4 regions of the Xenorhabdus sp. XBWT genome follow, and region 2 is predicted to be linked to each of the others. Evidence: predicted binding sites of a transcription regulator. Region 2 holds the regulator's gene; each other region holds the start of a gene.
The links. The regulator PurR, encoded in region 2, represses purine synthesis genes. The targets are predictions, from matches to a motif close to CANGCAAACGTTTGCNTG.
Positions count from the first base shown of each region.

Region 1 (4,329 bases), 170 kb from region 2:
CCTCCCATGACTGGGACTGGAATTAACTGAATCGCTGCTGCCAATTTTCCGACACAAGAAAGCAATATCGCAATGATCGCTGCGCCTCCAATTACCCATGTGCTATACACACGGGTAAGAGCCATAACACCGATATTCTCACCGTAAGTTGTGTTAGGTGTTGAACCAAAGAATCCCGAAAACATTGTTGAGAAGCCATTTGCAAACATTGAACGATGTAGACCGGGATTTTTCAGCAAATCCTTCTGCACAATATTGGCGGTAACCACCAAGTGACCCACATGTTCCGCAATCACCACCAGCGCCGCAGGTAAGATAGTCATGATGGCAAACCATTCAAAACGTGGTGTATAGAAAGTTGGCAGAGTAAACCACGGGGCTTCTTGTACTGGTGTAAAATCAACAATGCCCATAAAAAATGACAATGCATAACCGACCAGCACACCAATCAGAATCGGGATAATCGCCATAAAACCACGGAATACCACCGAACCCAAAATCGTCACAGCTAATGTCACCATGGAGATCGTCAGATTGGTCATATTAACAGCTGTATTTGCTGCGGGGCGTAAACCTGCCATATCGGCAGCAACGCCAGCCAACTCAAGACCAATTACTGCAACAATGGCACCCATCGCCGCAGGTGGGAATATCACGTTAATCCATCCCCTTCCTGCGACTTTGATAATCAGGGCAACCAGACAAAACAGAAAACCGCAGACAATAAATCCACCCAATGCTAATTCATATCCCAAAGGCAATAACAACAACACCGGAGAAATAAATGCAAAACTAGAACCCAAATAAGCGGGAATTTTCCCTTTGCAAATCACCAGATACAATAAGGTTCCAATACCATTGAATAATAAAACCGTGGCGGGATTAACGTTAAATAAAATGGGAACCAAAACAGTTGCACCAAACATGGCGAATAGATGTTGTAAACTTAATGGAATAGTCTGCACCAAAGATGGCCTTTCATCTACTCCAATGGTCCGGCGGGTCATTATTAAAATCCTCTTAATTCCCTTTTATATTTCAGACTTCATCTTTGTTGGCTGCTATCTGAAATTTATTGGGTATATATCATTTTACTGGAAACAAAAAAAAGCCGACTTTTCAGTCGGCTCAGAATATTATTTAGTGCCAAATAGTTTGTCGCCTGCATCTCCCAAACCAGGGACAATATATCCATGCTCATTAAGTCGTTCATCAATCGAAGCAGTATACAATTCGACATCTGGATGTGCTTTTTCCAGTGCAGCGATACCTTCTGGAGCCGCAACCAAAACCAACACCTTAATCATAGGACACTCTGCTTTCTTCAGAAGATCAATGGTGGCAATCATGGAACCACCTGTCGCCAACATTGGATCGACAATCAATGCCATACGTTCACTAATATCAGAAACCAATTTTTGGAAGTAAGGTACAGGTTCCAGTGTCTCTTCATCACGATATACACCAACGACACTAATCCGCGCACTTGGAATATTTTCCAGTACACCGTCCATCATGCCCAATCCGGCACGCAGGATAGGTACTACCGTAATTTTCTTCCCTTTAATCTGGTCTATTTCCACCGGACCACACCATCCTTCAATGGTCACTTTTTCAATTTCTAAATCAGCAGTTGCTTCATATGTCAGAAGACTTCCCACTTCTGAGGCCAGTTCACGAAAGCGTTTGGTGCTTATATCATGATCTCGCATCAGACCAAGTTTATGTTTAACCAGTGGATGTCTAACCTCAACGATCTTCATGAGTTTCTCCTAATATAAGCCGGCAGACAAAAAATCGCGGGATTATACCTCCTTTTTAGTATCTAGCCACTACCAATCTATTAATTTTTATCAATCATAAATATTTTTCTGCAATTTTTATCTTACAGAAAACCCATATAAAGCTATCGCAAACGTTTGCTTAGGCTGTTAGAATTATTTCCGTTCTGTTTTATTCATTAAAGTGCAACCGCCTGGGAGCTATGCAGTGACCAACAAAACCTCTCTTAGCTATAAAGATGCTGGTGTCGATATTGATGCTGGTAATACCTTAGTCAATCGTATCAAAAGTGTCGTAAAGCAGACCCGCCGCCCTGAAGTGATGGGGGGATTGGGTGGTTTCGGCGCGTTATGTGCCCTGCCTCAAAAATATCGTGAACCTGTGTTGGTTTCCGGTACAGATGGTGTTGGCACTAAGCTGCGTCTGGCCATGGATCTGAAACGCCATGACACCATCGGGATTGATTTGGTTGCCATGTGTGTCAATGACCTGATTGTCCAAGGAGCTGAACCACTTTTCTTCCTTGATTACTATGCCACGGGCAAACTGGATGTTGATACTGCCGCCAGTGTCATCACGGGAATAGCGGAAGGCTGCAAACAAGCAGGTTGTGCGCTGGTCGGAGGTGAAACGGCGGAAATGCCGGGTATGTATCATGGTGAAGATTATGACGTTGCTGGCTTTTGTGTCGGTGTCGTTGAAAAATCAGAAATTATTGATGGCAGTCAGGTTCAATCTGGTGATGCACTGATTGCTCTGGCATCCAGTGGGCCACACTCCAATGGTTATTCCCTGATCCGCAAAATTCTCGAAGTAAACCAGACAACCCCTGAAACGACCGAACTTGAAGGAAAATCTCTCGCTGATCATCTGCTTGTTCCTACTCAAATTTATGTCAAATCCATTCTGGAATTAATTGAAAAAGTTGAAGTGCATGCCATTGTACATCTCACAGGTGGTGGTTTCTGGGAAAATATTCCTCGCGTTTTGCCAGAAAATACGCAGGCAAGGATCAATTCTGCGAGCTGGGAGTGGCCAGCAGTCTTTACATGGTTGCAACAAGCTGGCAATGTTAGCACCCACGAAATGTATCGCACATTTAACTGTGGGGTAGGTATGATAATCGCTCTGCCTCAATCACAAGCGGAATCGGCCATTTCATATTTGAAAGCAGCGGGAGAAAATGCATGGCAGATTGGTACAATTGCCGAACTCAACGCTGATGAGCAACCTGTCGTTATCAACGAATAAGTTTTATGCCCGATAAATTCAAGTTGCAGTTTTACCAACTGCAACTTGAAACATGAAGGGTATGTCGGTAAATGAATTCCTTCAACGAAGATAATCCATGAAAAAAATTGTCGTTCTAATATCTGGCAATGGTAGCAATCTGCAATCTATCATTGATGCTTGTCAGCAAAACCGGATTAATGGGCATATTGCAGCAGTTTTCAGTAATAATGCGGATGCTTATGGGCTGCAACGTGCTGAACAGGCAAATATTCCCACCAACTTTCTCAATCCTAAAGCATACATAGATCGTACAAGCCATGATCTCGCCTTACTCAAGGCTATTGATCAATATCAACCAGATTTAGTGGTTCTGGCGGGTTATATGAGAATTCTATCCCTTGATTTCGTACAGCACTATCATGGTCGCTTGCTTAATATCCATCCATCCCTGTTACCAAAGTATCCCGGACTGCACACCCATCAAAAAGCCATCGAAAATGGTGATAGGGAACATGGTACTTCCATTCATTTTGTTACTGAAGAGTTAGATGGTGGCCCTATTATTTTACAAGCCAAAGTGCCTATTTTTGAGGATGACAAAGAGGAAGATATTGTCGAGCGAGTCCAAATCCAAGAACATAATTTCTATCCTTTGGTTATTCGCTGGTTTCTGGATGAGCGTTTGACGATGAAAGGAAATACAGTCGTAATGGATGGATATGTTCTGCCGCCACAAGGTTACGCATCAGAATAATCCAGAGCTAACTCCTTTCCTCTTTCAAGTTGCGGTTTTACTGGCTGCAACTTGAAATCTGTCAGGCATAAAAACCGGATTAACCTCCTGTGTTAACGTATCTTGATAAGAAATTTAATTAATATATTGTGTTAAGGTAACATTGTATTAGGATTATACCTTGCTGTAAGTTGTCATCTCGGATTACTTTATTTTCTGCGATCAAATAATCTGATTAGCTATCTAAAAATATAAATCTAGCAATAATTATTTATACCCTATGGATTTCGAGATGCAGTTCTTATGTTTTGGGAACACATCCCCAGAAGCATAGCTAACTAGACCAGGCTGGCTGGAATGAGTAAACGTAGCCAACAAAACAGTCGTTGCAAGACCAAGGGTATATATTGATACCATCACTTAAAAATATTGAAGCTGAGGTACCCAATGTCCAATGGTTCAGAAAGTCCATCTGTTAACTTACGTCCTCTTGAACGGGAAGACCTCCCTTTTGTTCACCAAATTGATAATAATGCCAGTGTCATGCGTTATTGGTTTGAAGAGCCTTATGAGGCTTTTGT
Region 1 is NZ_CM180990.1:2,599,261-2,603,589, forward strand. It holds gene uraA (uracil permease) at 1-1,007, opposite strand, end outside; gene upp (uracil phosphoribosyltransferase) at 1,137-1,763, opposite strand; gene purM (phosphoribosylformylglycinamidine cyclo-ligase) at 1,990-3,033, shown strand; gene purN (phosphoribosylglycinamide formyltransferase) at 3,131-3,769, shown strand; gene speG (spermidine N1-acetyltransferase) at 4,196-4,329, shown strand, end outside.
Region 1: a site for PurR is predicted at 1,909-1,926, ahead of purM (phosphoribosylformylglycinamidine cyclo-ligase). Genes of this name have one in related genera too.

Region 2 (4,329 bases):
ACCATTCTGTGAAAAAAATTGAAAGGAAGATATATGTGGTCTGAATACTCTCTGGAAGTTGTTGATACTGTTGCCAGAACAGGAAGTTTCAGTGCGGCTGCATCTGAGCTTCATCGAGTACCTTCTGCTATAAGCTATACAGTAAAACAACTTGAAGAATGGTTGGCTGTGTCTTTATTTGAGCGTCGTCACCGTGACGTTGATTTGACTGAAGCAGGCGCTATTTTTGTCAAGGAAGCCCGCTCTGTTATCAAAAAAATGAATCACACCCGACATCAGTGCCAACAAGTGGCTAATGGTTGGCGGGGGCAGTTAAGTATCGCCGTTGATCAAGTTGTAAAACCTGAGAGAACTCACCAATTAATTTTGGATTTTTACCGACATTTTCCTGATATTGAGCTATTCATCTACCCTGAAGTCTTTAATGGTGTATGGGATGCACTAGTCGATGAGCGGGTGGATGTCGCTATTGGCGCGACACGGGCGTCTCCTGTTGGTGAACGGTATAGTTTTAAGGATATGGGATTCATGCCTTGGATATGCGTAGCTAGCCCTGAGCATGAGTTGTCAGGTATATCAGGAAAATTAAATGATGACCAAATGCGACCTTATCCTAGCCTATGTTTAGAAGATACTTCACGTAGCTTACCCAAACGTGATACGTGGGCTTTAGATAATCAGCGACGGTTGGTGGTTCCAGATTGGAATGTTGGACTAAATTGCCTGATGGATGGACTATGTATGGGAATGGTGCCCAAGCATCATGCATTACCGTTGATCCGCAAGAAAAAACTGATAGCGCTCGAACTCGAACAACCATTACCTGATAGTCCATGCTGCTTAGCATGGTCGCAAAAAAGCCATTCACCAGCATTAAGTTGGTTGTTTGATTATCTTGGCGATAGTGAAACACTTAATGCTGAATGGTTGCAAGAAAACTAATTATCAACGACGATAGTCGATGAAAGGTCCATCCGCGACAGAACGTCGTTCAACGAGGCGTGGATGGACTTCAATCGTTTGTGCCTCTTCACGCTTGTTGACTATCCTATCCAATAACGTTGAAAAGGCCATTTGTCCCAGACGTTCTTTAGGTTGGTGAATCGTGGTCAATGCGGGAGTAAAATAACGGGCATTACGGATATTGTCATAACCGATGATAGAAATATCTTGTGGAACGCGTAGCCCCAGCTCATCAGCGGCACAGATTGCCCCCATTGCCATAACATCCCCACCGCAAAAAACAGCCGTTGGGCGATGTTTTTGATTCAGGATCTTACACATGGCCTGATAGCCGGATTCAGGCTCAAAGTCGCCTTGCACAATCCACTCATCCCGAATAGCGACATTGGCTTCTTTGAGCGCCTTGAGAAATCCTTGGTGACGTCCGCCGCCAGTATTTCTTGCCAGAGAGCCGGGAATAGACGCAATATCCCTGTGACCACGTTCAATAAGATAACGGCCTGCCAAGTAACCACCATGAAAAGCGTTATCAATGATTGCATCGGTAAAATCTCCCCGAGATTCGCCCCAATCCATGACGACCATGGGAATATTACGGTAATCTTCTAGCATGCCCAAAAGCTGCTCAGGGTATTCGGAGCACATTACCAGCAGGCCATCTACACGTTTTTGTGCCAACATGGCGAGGTAAGCTTTCTGCTTATCAATATTGTTATGAGAGTTGCATAAAATCAGGGTATAGCCTTTTCTATAGCAACTATTTTCAACAGATTCTATGATTTCAGCAAAATATGGAGCTTCACTCGACGTTGCCAACAATCCGATAGATTTTGTGTGGTTAACTTTCAAGCTACGGGCAACGGCGCTGGGAGAATAATTTAGTTCTTTAATAGCAGCCCAAACGGTAGCCTTTGTATCTTCGGCGACGAAACGGGTTTTATTGATAACATGGGATACGGTAGTGGTCGAAACACCAGCGCGTTTGGCCACATCTTTAATCGTTGCCATGATAAAAAGGACTCCTGACCTTATGGTCTAAATTTATATACCTTATCTTTCAAGCTGCTGCTTTGGTTGATAGCATCTACTTACCGATATGCTTCAACTTGAAATCTATTGGATATGGATATTTGTTAAGCGTTTGCCAACATATTTATATATAGAGTGATGGCTGGCAATAATTTAGCGATGAACCTTGAATTTTGTCTGATCTAACTCAAAAGTGAAAGTAATAATCAATGCTATAAAGAGTATAGATTCAAGATTGCTGTATGTTTTTTCAGATAATACGGTAACTGATTATACAAAATTTATGGTGTTGGGTAGTTTTACTTTGTACATTGAGGAAGTTCTATGGATACAGATCTGAAGTTGGGATTAATGGTTGCCGGTAGTGCATTAATCATGATTGTTTTTTGGGGAAGCCTTTGTATTATCTAATCAGGATCAAGAAAAAGAATTGACGTGTAACATCTCTTGCTTGAAGGGCCGGTTTTCCGGTATTCATTATTCAGTGAATGGAAGAAAGCCCGCCCTTGTTATTATAATTTGGTATGAAAATTGAGCTTATTAAGCCAAGTTTTCCTCAACAAATTTCCAGTTGACCAAAGACCAGAAATGTTCCAAATATTGAGGGCGTGCATTACGGTAATCGATGTAATACGCGTGTTCCCAAACATCAACAGTCAGAACTGGTTTATCTTCGCCGGTCAGTGGAGTGGCGGCATTAGAAGTGTTAACGATAGCCAGGCTTCCGTCAGTTTTCTTAACTAACCATGTCCAACCTGAACCAAAGTTTTTCAGGGCAGCATCAGTAAACAGCTGTTTAAATTCAGCAAAAGAACCGAAGGCATGATTAATGGTATCTGCTATTTTTCCAGTTGGTTCGCCACCACCATTTGGTGACAGGCTATGCCAGTAGAAAGTATGGTTCCAGACTTGCGCTGCATTATTGAAGATGCCACCTTCAGATGTTTTGATGATTTCTTCCAGAGATTTCCCAGAAAATTCGGTATCTTTAACCAAGTTATTCAGGTTTACAACGTAAGCGTTGTGGTGTTTACCATAATGGTATTCTAGGGTTTCTGCGGAAATGTGCGGTTCCAGGGCATTTTTGGCATAAGGTAATGCTGGTAATTCAAAAGACATTGCATGCTCCTTTTTAATATCGGGTTTTTGGCTCAACAAACCATGACTTAAAAGATACTAATCATGGCCAGAGCAAATTTAAGCTTATTATCATGTTGCTATTTTGGTAATTATCTTAACAATTTTTCTGCTAAAGAACAGAGTAAAAGATGCTGCTTAGCGGCGATCTGGTGTATAATTGAGCTGTTATACGGGCTGAATACACCCAGTGAGGGGAAAATATCGAACGCTCACTTATTTCATATCATGGCAAAAAATTTAACGTAAAAAGTTCGCGGTAGAAAAATCAGAGCAGAAAGTGGTATTCTGAATCAATCTTTTCTGATACTGAGAATAGCGCTTGCAGTTTTAAGGAAGCAATAATGATGACTACTAATATGAACACTAACACAGTTTCTGATACAACGACTCAGGAAATTATTGAAAAAATCAAACGCCAAATTAGCGAAAACCCAATTCTGTTGTATATGAAAGGTTCTCCTAAATTACCAAGCTGTGGTTTCTCTGCTCAGGCAGTTCAGGCTATATCTGCTTGTGGTGAGCGTTTTGCTTACGTGGATATTCTGCAAAATCCGGATATTCGCGCCGAGTTACCTAAATATGCTCATTGGCCGACTTTTCCTCAGCTTTGGATTGATGGTGAGCTGGTAGGCGGCTGTGACATTCTTGTTGAGATGTATCAGCGTGGTGAATTACAAACGCTGATTAAAGAAACTGCTGATAAATACCGTGAGCAGGAATAAGCATCATCATTCATCAGAACGATGAGCGAATGTTAAGCCCCATAGCTATATAAGGTATGGGGCTTATATTCTAGGGAGCTTCGTCAGTAGAGTCAGTGGAAGCTAATGGCCAGCCACCGAGCCGTTTCCAGCGATTAACCAGTTCACAGAAAAGTAGGGCAGTCCGGTCGGTATCATAAAGTGCGCTGTGGGCTTGATCACTATCAAACGGTATTTCCGCAGTAATGCAAGCTTTGGCAAGGATTGTCTGCCCAAGAACCAGTCCACTAAGTGCTGCGGTATCAAAAGTCGCAAATGGATGGAAAGGATTGCGTTTTAAACCAGAGCGTTCTGCTGCTGCCATAACAAAATTATGATCAAAATTGGCATTATGGGCGACCATAATTGCACGATTGCAGTTAGTATCTTTCATACCTTTGCGGATCATTTTGAAAATAGCATGTAATGCTGTGTATTCACTGACCGCGCCTCGCAA
Region 2 is NZ_CM180990.1:2,432,183-2,436,511, reverse strand. It holds gene punR (DNA-binding transcriptional activator PunR) at 34-942, shown strand; gene purR (HTH-type transcriptional repressor PurR) at 946-1,971, opposite strand; gene sodB (superoxide dismutase [Fe]) at 2,533-3,111, opposite strand; gene AC5JQI_RS10685 (Grx4 family monothiol glutaredoxin) at 3,474-3,854, shown strand; gene rnt (ribonuclease T) at 3,925-4,329, opposite strand, start outside.

Region 3 (4,329 bases), 610 kb from region 2:
TTCATAGTGAATATGTTGTTCATCAACCCCCATTTCCAGAAGCTGTTTGGCGATATATTGCATGAAAGCGATTGGCCCACAGAAATAGAATTGCATCCCTTTTTCCGTTACCGAATCCCTTACAAGGGACAGATCCATAAATCCGGTGTATTGATAATCCACGCCTTTCTGATCCAGAGCACGTGGTTCACGATACCAAACCTGAGAATGGAAATTAGGCATAGACTGGGAAATTTCATTTACCTTATCTGAGAAAGCGTGATAACCGCCATGCTCTGCTGCGTGAAACCAATTGACTGTACCTGCATGACGCTGATGATGTAAGTGTTGCAGCATACTCATCATTGGTGTCAAACCAACACCGGCAGAAATCAGTGTAACGGGCGTATCATGCTGGACATCAAGGAAGAAATCACCGTGCGGCGCTGCCAGCATCACGACATCACCTTCTTGTAAGTGATTGTGCATATAGTTTGAAACCTTGCCCTGAGGTTCACGTTTAATTGCAATTTGGTAATGGGTTGCGTTTGGCGCTGTGGTCAGTGAATATTGGCGAATTTCGCGGTTTTCAAACGCAGGATTTTCCAGATAGACCCCTAAATATTGCCCGGGCTTATAATCCATAACTTTGCTGCCATCAACGGGCACAAATTCAAAGCTGGTAATGACATCACTCTGTGGCTGTTTCCGGCTGACACGGAATTGACGTAGACCACGCCAACCGCCTTCCTGATCTTCACCATCCTGATAAATTTCTTCTTCCCGATGGATAAAGACATTGGCTAACACATTGTAGGCTTCTCCCCAAGCGTTGAGAACTTCCTCACCGGGGTGGAACATTTCATCAATTGTTGCCAGAAGATGTGTACCCACAATTTGGTAATGTTCAGCCTGAATGTTCAGGCTGGTATGTTTATGGGCGATTTTTTCCACGGCGGGCAAGAGTGCCGACAAGTTATCAATATTCGAGGCATAAGCGCAAAGCGCGTTGAAAAGGGCTTCATGCTGAGCACCATTTATCTGATGGCTCATGTTAAAAATATCTTTTAATTCAGGATTATGTTTGAACATACGCTCATAAAAATGGGCAGTCAGTTTCGGGCCTGTAGAAACGATCAGTGGAATGGTGGATTTTATGGTGGTGATAACGTGACTATCTAGCATGGGAATCTCCTGAGTTTTCCTCAAATGACCTCGAAATCTATAAGATGTATTTTAAATGCAACTTATGGCATTTGGGAATACACCAAATAAAAAAAAGAAGATCATGTTGATTTAAACCAAAAATTCGAAAGGATCTTGTCTTTTTATGAGAATAAATTTTGATTAAGATCACAAATATTAGTGATAAATCTGAAATTGTTGATTTTATAGCTAGTTATTTAGCCGCAAAGAGGCCATCAACAAACAATGCAAACGTTTGCGTAAATTATCTTGTCAAGACTATCTCATTAGAGAAAAAGAGTTTACACTGTGTGACATTCTGGCCCTCAGGGGTAATTTTTAGTGATGTAGCTGAGTCAGGAGAACCAAATGTTAAAGCGTGAAATGAATATTGCGAATTACGATCCCGAACTGTGGCAAGCGATGGAACAGGAAGTTTGTCGTCAAGAAGAACACATTGAATTGATTGCCTCTGAAAACTACACCAGCCCAAGGGTTATGCAGGCTCAAGGATCTCAGCTCACTAACAAGTATGCGGAAGGTTATCCGGGTAAACGCTACTATGGCGGCTGTGAGTATGTCGATGTTGTTGAACAACTTGCGATTGACCGTGCGAAAGAGTTGTTTGGTGCAGATTATGCTAACGTCCAGCCACACTCTGGTTCTCAGGCAAATGCTGCGGTGTATATGACATTGCTGCAACCCGGAGATACTGTTTTAGGGATGAATCTGGCTCACGGCGGCCATTTGACTCACGGCTCTCCAGTCAACTTCTCCGGTAAACTGTATAACATCGTGCCTTATGGTATTGATGACAGAGGTAAAATCGATTACGACGATATCCGTACCCAAGCGCAAAAACACCAGCCAAAAATGATTATCGGCGGCTTCTCTGCTTACTCCGGTGTTGTTGATTGGGCGAAGATGCGTGAAATTGCCGATGAAATCGGGGCTTATTTGTTCGTTGATATGGCTCACGTCGCTGGTTTGGTGGCTGCGGATGTCTATCCAAATCCAGTTCCTCATGCCCATGTTGTCACAACCACAACGCACAAAACACTGGCTGGTCCACGTGGTGGCCTGATTTTAGCGAAAGGTGGTGATGAAGAGTTTTACAAGAAAATAAATTCTTCTGTTTTCCCCGGTTCTCAGGGTGGCCCGCTGATGCACGTTATTGCCGGTAAGGCTGTTGCGCTGAAAGAAGCGATGGAGCCTGAATTTAAGATTTATCAGCAGCAAGTCGCCAAAAACGCGAAAGTCATGGTAGAAGTGTTCCTGCAACGCGGCTATAAAGTGGTTTCTGGTGAGACTGAAAACCATCTGTTCTTGTTGGATTTGGTGGATAAAGACATTACCGGTAAAGAAGCAGATGCAGCATTAGGGCGCGCCAATATTACTGTTAACAAAAATAGTGTGCCTAACGATCCCCGTAGCCCGTTTGTAACTTCTGGTATTCGTATCGGCACGCCTGCTATTACCCGACGTGGCTTTAGAGAAGAAGAAACCCGTGAATTAGCTGGTTGGATCTGTGATGTGTTAGACAACATCAACGATGATGCGATGGTTGAAAGCGTTAGACAGAAAGTATTGGAAATCTGTGCGAAGTATCCGGTTTACGCGTAAATTGAAATAAAATATCGGTTAGCACTGTTTGGTTAATACCATTTACGTATCAGCGCTATTAGTCAGATATACCCAATGGATTTTAAGATGTATTTCGACGGCAAGAGAGCGAACCTTCAAAAGCATAGTGAACCGTATGTTGATAAAAACGGTGACTGGGGTGAGTGAGTGTAGCCAACAAAGCGGCGTCTTGAAAGACGAAGGTTATAATATCAGCGTGATCAAGTAGTGCTATCGATAAAAGTGCTATCGATAAAATGGAAACCCGACTCATGATGTCAGTCCTGAGCGGGTTTTTTGCATTTGAAAAATGGAGGCATTTGGATGGCTGTTCCATCGACATTTTGGCTAGGGTTGGGTTATTTCACTTATTTTTTTTCTTTCGGCATATTCCTGCCATTCTGGTCTGTTTGGTTAAAAGGCGAAGGTATTGAACCTTCAATGATAGGAATATTGCTGGGTGCTGGATTGATCGCCCGCTTTATCGGCAGTCTGGTCATCTCTCCTATGGTAAAAGATCCATCCAAATTAATTAACGCATTGCGTTTCCTCTCATTATTATCGTTACTTTTTACTATTGGTTTTGTATTTGGCAGTCACTGGGCATGGATTTTCTTTGTCATGATAGGTTTCAATTTATTTTTTTCCCCCTTAATGCCTTTATCGGATGCTCTGGCGGGAACATGGCACAAACAATTTACTTTTGATTATGGCAAGGTAAGGGTCTGGGGTTCGATTGCGTTTATTATTAGTTCCTCGCTAACGGGCATATTAATGTCTGCCAATGGAGTCAGTTTCTCAATCGATAGCCTTGATTTTGGCTGGAGTATGTCATTTGACAGACTTAATGGTTGGATTGGTAGTGATTTGTTTGGTACACATCATATTGTTCTCGCTTTTTTGATTTTCAGCGTCACCGGAATGCTATTGGGTATGATGCTAAAGCCTTCTATTATGCCTGTCGGCAAAATTAAAACAGCAAATACCAATGCAGTATCTTTTAAAGAGCTTCTGTCTGAAAAATCTGTATGGCAATTTTTAGTGTGCGTGACTTTATTACAAGCGGCACATGCAGGTTACTACAGTTTTGGTTCCATTTATTGGGAGAAAGCGGGTTATTCTTCATCAACCATTGGTTATCTTTGGTCATTGGGAGTGGTTGCAGAAGTTGTCGTTTTTACATGCAGTAATCAATTATTCCGCCGCTGGAGTGCGCGTAATCTATTGTTACTATCCTGTATTTGTGGCGTGTTTCGTTGGGGATTGATGGGAATATCTACCGAATTATATGCTTTAATCATTATTCAGATTTTGCATTGCGGTACTTTCACTGTTTGCCATCTGGCTGCAATGCGATTTATTGGTGCCAGAAGAGAAAACGAAATTATTCGGTTGCAGGCAATCTACTCCGCTTTGGCGATGGGAGGCGGTATTGCAGTCATGAGTATAGTTGCCGGTTTCATGTATGAACGCATGGGCGGTGGCATATTCTGGGTTATGGCATTGGTTGCTTTGCCGGCATTTTTTCTGCGGCCAAAAGTA
Region 3 is NZ_CM180990.1:3,044,191-3,048,519, reverse strand. It holds gene hmpA (NO-inducible flavohemoprotein) at 1-1,164, opposite strand, end outside; gene glyA (serine hydroxymethyltransferase) at 1,534-2,787, shown strand; gene AC5JQI_RS13160 (hypothetical protein) at 2,870-3,061, opposite strand; gene AC5JQI_RS13155 (3-phenylpropionate MFS transporter) at 3,112-4,329, shown strand, end outside.
Region 3: a site for PurR is predicted at 1,410-1,427, ahead of glyA (serine hydroxymethyltransferase). Genes of this name have one in related genera too.

Region 4 (4,329 bases), 140 kb from region 2:
TGGCTGACTTTATTGTATAAATCCGCTTTGTGCAGTTCTTCAATGAAGATAGCGTCCGCACGGCGCAGTAGGTCACAATACTCTTTCTTCACTTCGCCCAATACGCGAACACCAAGACCCGGTCCCGGGAATGGATGACGATACAGCATGTCATATGGCAGACCCAGCTCCAGACCGATACGACGAACTTCGTCTTTGAACAGCTCTTTCAGCGGTTCAACCAGACCCAGTTTCATGTCTTTCGGCAGTCCGCCCACATTGTGGTGAGATTTAATGACATGAGCATTACCGGTTGCAGATGCAGCAGATTCGATCACGTCTGGATAAATCGTGCCCTGTGCCAGCCAATTAACCTGAGTTTGTTTTGATGCTTCTTCATCAAATACATCAATAAAAACGTGGCCGATAGCTTTACGTTTAGCTTCTGGCTCATCAATGCCAGCCAGTGCGGACAGGAAGCGATCTTCCGCTTTAACATGGATAATATTCAGGTCAAATTTACCTTCAAACATCTCCATGACCTGATCTGCTTCATTCAGACGCAATAAACCGTTATCCACGAAGACACAGGTCAAGCGCTTACCAATCGCACGGTTCAGCAACAATGCAGTAACAGAGGAATCGACACCACCAGACAGCGCCAGAATAACTTGGTCATCACCAATCTGCGCACGCAGACGCTCTACGATATCATCAATAATAGAAACGGGGGTCCACAGCGCTTCACATTGACAGATATCCAGCACGAAGCGTTTAAGAATATTTTGTCCCTGATGAGTGTGTGTCACTTCTGGGTGGAATTGAACACCATAAAAACGTTTTTCATCGTTGGCCATTATAGCGAATGGGCAAGTTTCAGTGCTGGCAATTGTTGTAAAATCAGCAGGGATAGCTGTCACTTTATCACCATGACTCATCCATACATCTAACAAAGGCTTGCCATCTTCGCTCAGCGTATCTTGAATATCGCGGAATAATTCACAGTTATTTCTGATCTCAACTTGAGCATAACCGAATTCACGCTCATTAGAACAGAAAACTTGGCCACCCAATTGCATGGACATAGTTTGCATGCCATAACAGATACCCAATACTGGTACACCTGCGTTGAAAACATATTCCGGTGCACGAGGACTATTGTTTTCAGTTGTACTCTCAGGGCCACCAGACAGGATAATACCGTTCGGATTAAATTCGCGGATTTGCTCTTCAGTGACATTCCATGTCCAAAGTTCACAATAAACACCAATTTCACGAATACGGCGGGCAATAAGCTGTGTATATTGCGAACCAAAGTCAAGGATCAGAATACGATGCTGATGGATATTAGTTGTCATTTGAGGTGAATTCCCAAAACAAGTGGCAATTAAAAGATAAAAAAGTCAGTGGCCCGATTTGCGGGCCACTCTAAATAAATTACAGTCCCAGACGATAATTTGGTGATTCTTTGGTAATAGTCACGTCATGAACGTGGCTTTCCTGAATCCCAGCACCACTGATACGAACAAATTCTGCTTTAGTTCTCAGTTCATCAATGGTTGCACAACCAGTCAGTCCCATACAGGAACGCAATCCACCCATTTGTTGGTGAACGATGCTTTTCAGTAGGCCCTTGTAAGCAACACGACCTTCGATACCTTCTGGAACCAGTTTGTCTGCTGCGTTATCGGTCTGGAAATAACGGTCAGATGAGCCTTTGGACATCGCCCCCAGAGAACCCATGCCGCGATAAGATTTGAACGAACGGCCTTGGTACAATTCGATTTCACCCGGAGATTCTTCTGTGCCTGCCAGCATTGAACCGACCATGACACACGCCGCACCCGCAGCAATCGCTTTGGCGATATCACCGGAGAAACGGATGCCACCATCCGCAATCACTGGAATACCCGTACCTTCCAGTGCTTCAACCGCATCTGCAATCGCAGTGATTTGAGGAACACCTACACCCGTCACGATACGGGTTGTACAGATAGAACCTGGACCAATACCTACTTTTACTGCGTTAACGCCCGCTTCCATCAGTGCCTTAGCACCTTCGCCGGTCGCTACGTTACCGCCGATGATTTGTAAATCAGGGTACTTAGCACGGGTTTCACGAATACGCTGCAAAACACCTTCAGAATGACCGTGAGAAGAATCGATCAGCAGTACATCTACACCCGCAGCAACCAATGCATCAACACGCTCTTCGTTGCCAGCACCTGCTCCAACCGCAGCACCAACACGCAAACGACCTTGCTCATCTTTACATGCATTTGGCTTACGTTCTGCTTTTTGGAAATCTTTTACCGTAATCATGCCAAGCAGATGGAAATTATCATCAACAACCAGCGCTTTCTCAACACGTTGTTCATGCATTTTTTGCAAAACAACTTCACGGGCTTCGCCTTCTTTTACCGTTACCAGACGTTCCTTCGGGGTCATTACCGCAGTGACCGGCTGATCCAGATCGGTCACGAAACGCACATCACGACCAGTAATAATACCGACCAGCTCATTCGCTTCGGTCACAACCGGATAACCAGCAAAACCATTTCGTTCAGTCAGTTCGTGGACTTCACGCAGAGTCGTTTGTAGCGTTACAGTAACAGGATCAGTAACAACACCACTTTCGTGCTTCTTCACGCGGCTGACTTCTTCAGCCTGACGCTCGATTGACATATTTTTATGAATGAAGCCAATGCCCCCTTCCTGTGCCAGTGCGATTGCTAGTGAAGATTCCGTTACGGTATCCATAGCAGCAGAAAGCATAGGAACGTTTAGGCGAATGACAGAAGTTAATTGAGTGGACAGATCTGCTGTGTTAGGCAGGACTGTAGAATGGGCAGGTACCAACAAAACATCGTCGAAAGTTAATGCTTCTTTTTTAATTCGTAACATGGGCAATATCTCACCAAGCAATGGGCAATAAGAGGGATAAAATATTGCCGCGGCATTATACAGGCCGAAATCGGTTGCCTCCAGCATTTTTTGAAAAAAATTCTTGATTAGTCCTGAGAGGTGATTAATATCGTTTAATTAAGCCCTTGCTTTAAAATTTGATCTGGATCACATGTCGCTACCAACCAATACCGGGATCTTTTCTGTTAGCCGCCTGAATCAGACGGTTCGTCAACTATTGGAGATGGAAATGGGCAGAATCTGGATTTCTGCCGAAATGTCCAATTTTTCTCAGCCATCATCAGGACACTGGTACTTCACATTAAAGGATGAACGTGCACAAATTCGTGCTGCCATGTTCCGAAATCAAAATCTGAGGGCAACTTTTCGCCCACAAAATGGTCAACAAGTATTGGTTCGGGCACAAATCACCCTGTATGAACCCCGGGGTGATTATCAACTGATTGTGGAAAGTATCCAACCTGCCGGTGATGGGCTGCTACAACAACAATTTGAAGCATTGAAACAGAAACTCTCCGCAGAGGGATTATTTGAACAGTTCCATAAAAAAACTCTGCCCTCACCTGCAAAACGCCTTGGTGTGATTACTTCTGCCAGCGGCGCAGCATTGCACGACATTCTGAATATCTTGAAGCGCCGTGATCCTTCCTTGCCGATTATCATTTATCCTACCGCTGTTCAGGGTGCAGAAGCACCATTGCAGATTATTCGCGCGATTGAACTGGCGAATGCCCGGCAAGAGTGTGATGTATTGATTGTTGGACGGGGTGGCGGATCACTGGAAGATTTATGGTGCTTTAATGATGAGCAAGTGGCACGGGCAATATTTCAAAGCCATATTCCCATTGTCAGTGCTGTTGGACATGAAACAGATGTGACCATTGCGGATTTTGTCGCTGATCTACGTGCGCCGACACCTTCCGCCGCCGCAGAGTTAGTCAGCCGTAATCAGATAGAATTATTACGGCAAATTCAATCTCTGCAACAACGTCTTGAAATGGCGATGGATTACTTTTTTGCTCAAAAGCAACGCGTGTTTAATGGATTGCAGCATCGGTTACAACAACAACGCCCTGATTTGCGTTTGGCACGCCAGCAAAATCATTTGGCTGAGTTACGCCAAAAGTTAATTGATAGTTTTTTACGTTGTCTGAAACAACATTCAATCTCATATGAAAAGTGGAATCAACGGCTGTTACACATTCATCCTGAACGGGAAATCCAATATTACAGTCAATCTATCCAACAACTTGATTTTCGTTTAAAACAAGCTGTTGAGCGGCAATTAGGGCGTTATCGGGAAAAATTTGCTGTTTCTTGTTCCCGGATGGAAACAGTCAGTCCACTGGCAACGTTGAGCCGCGGTTACAGTATCAGTGAAGCATCTGATGGAAAGTTGTTGAAGCAGGTTAAACAGGTGAAAGT
Region 4 is NZ_CM180990.1:2,567,254-2,571,582, forward strand. It holds gene guaA (glutamine-hydrolyzing GMP synthase) at 1-1,337, opposite strand, end outside; gene guaB (IMP dehydrogenase) at 1,417-2,883, opposite strand; gene xseA (exodeoxyribonuclease VII large subunit) at 3,056-4,329, shown strand, end outside.
Region 4: a site for PurR is predicted at 2,947-2,964, ahead of guaB (IMP dehydrogenase). Genes of this name have one in related genera too.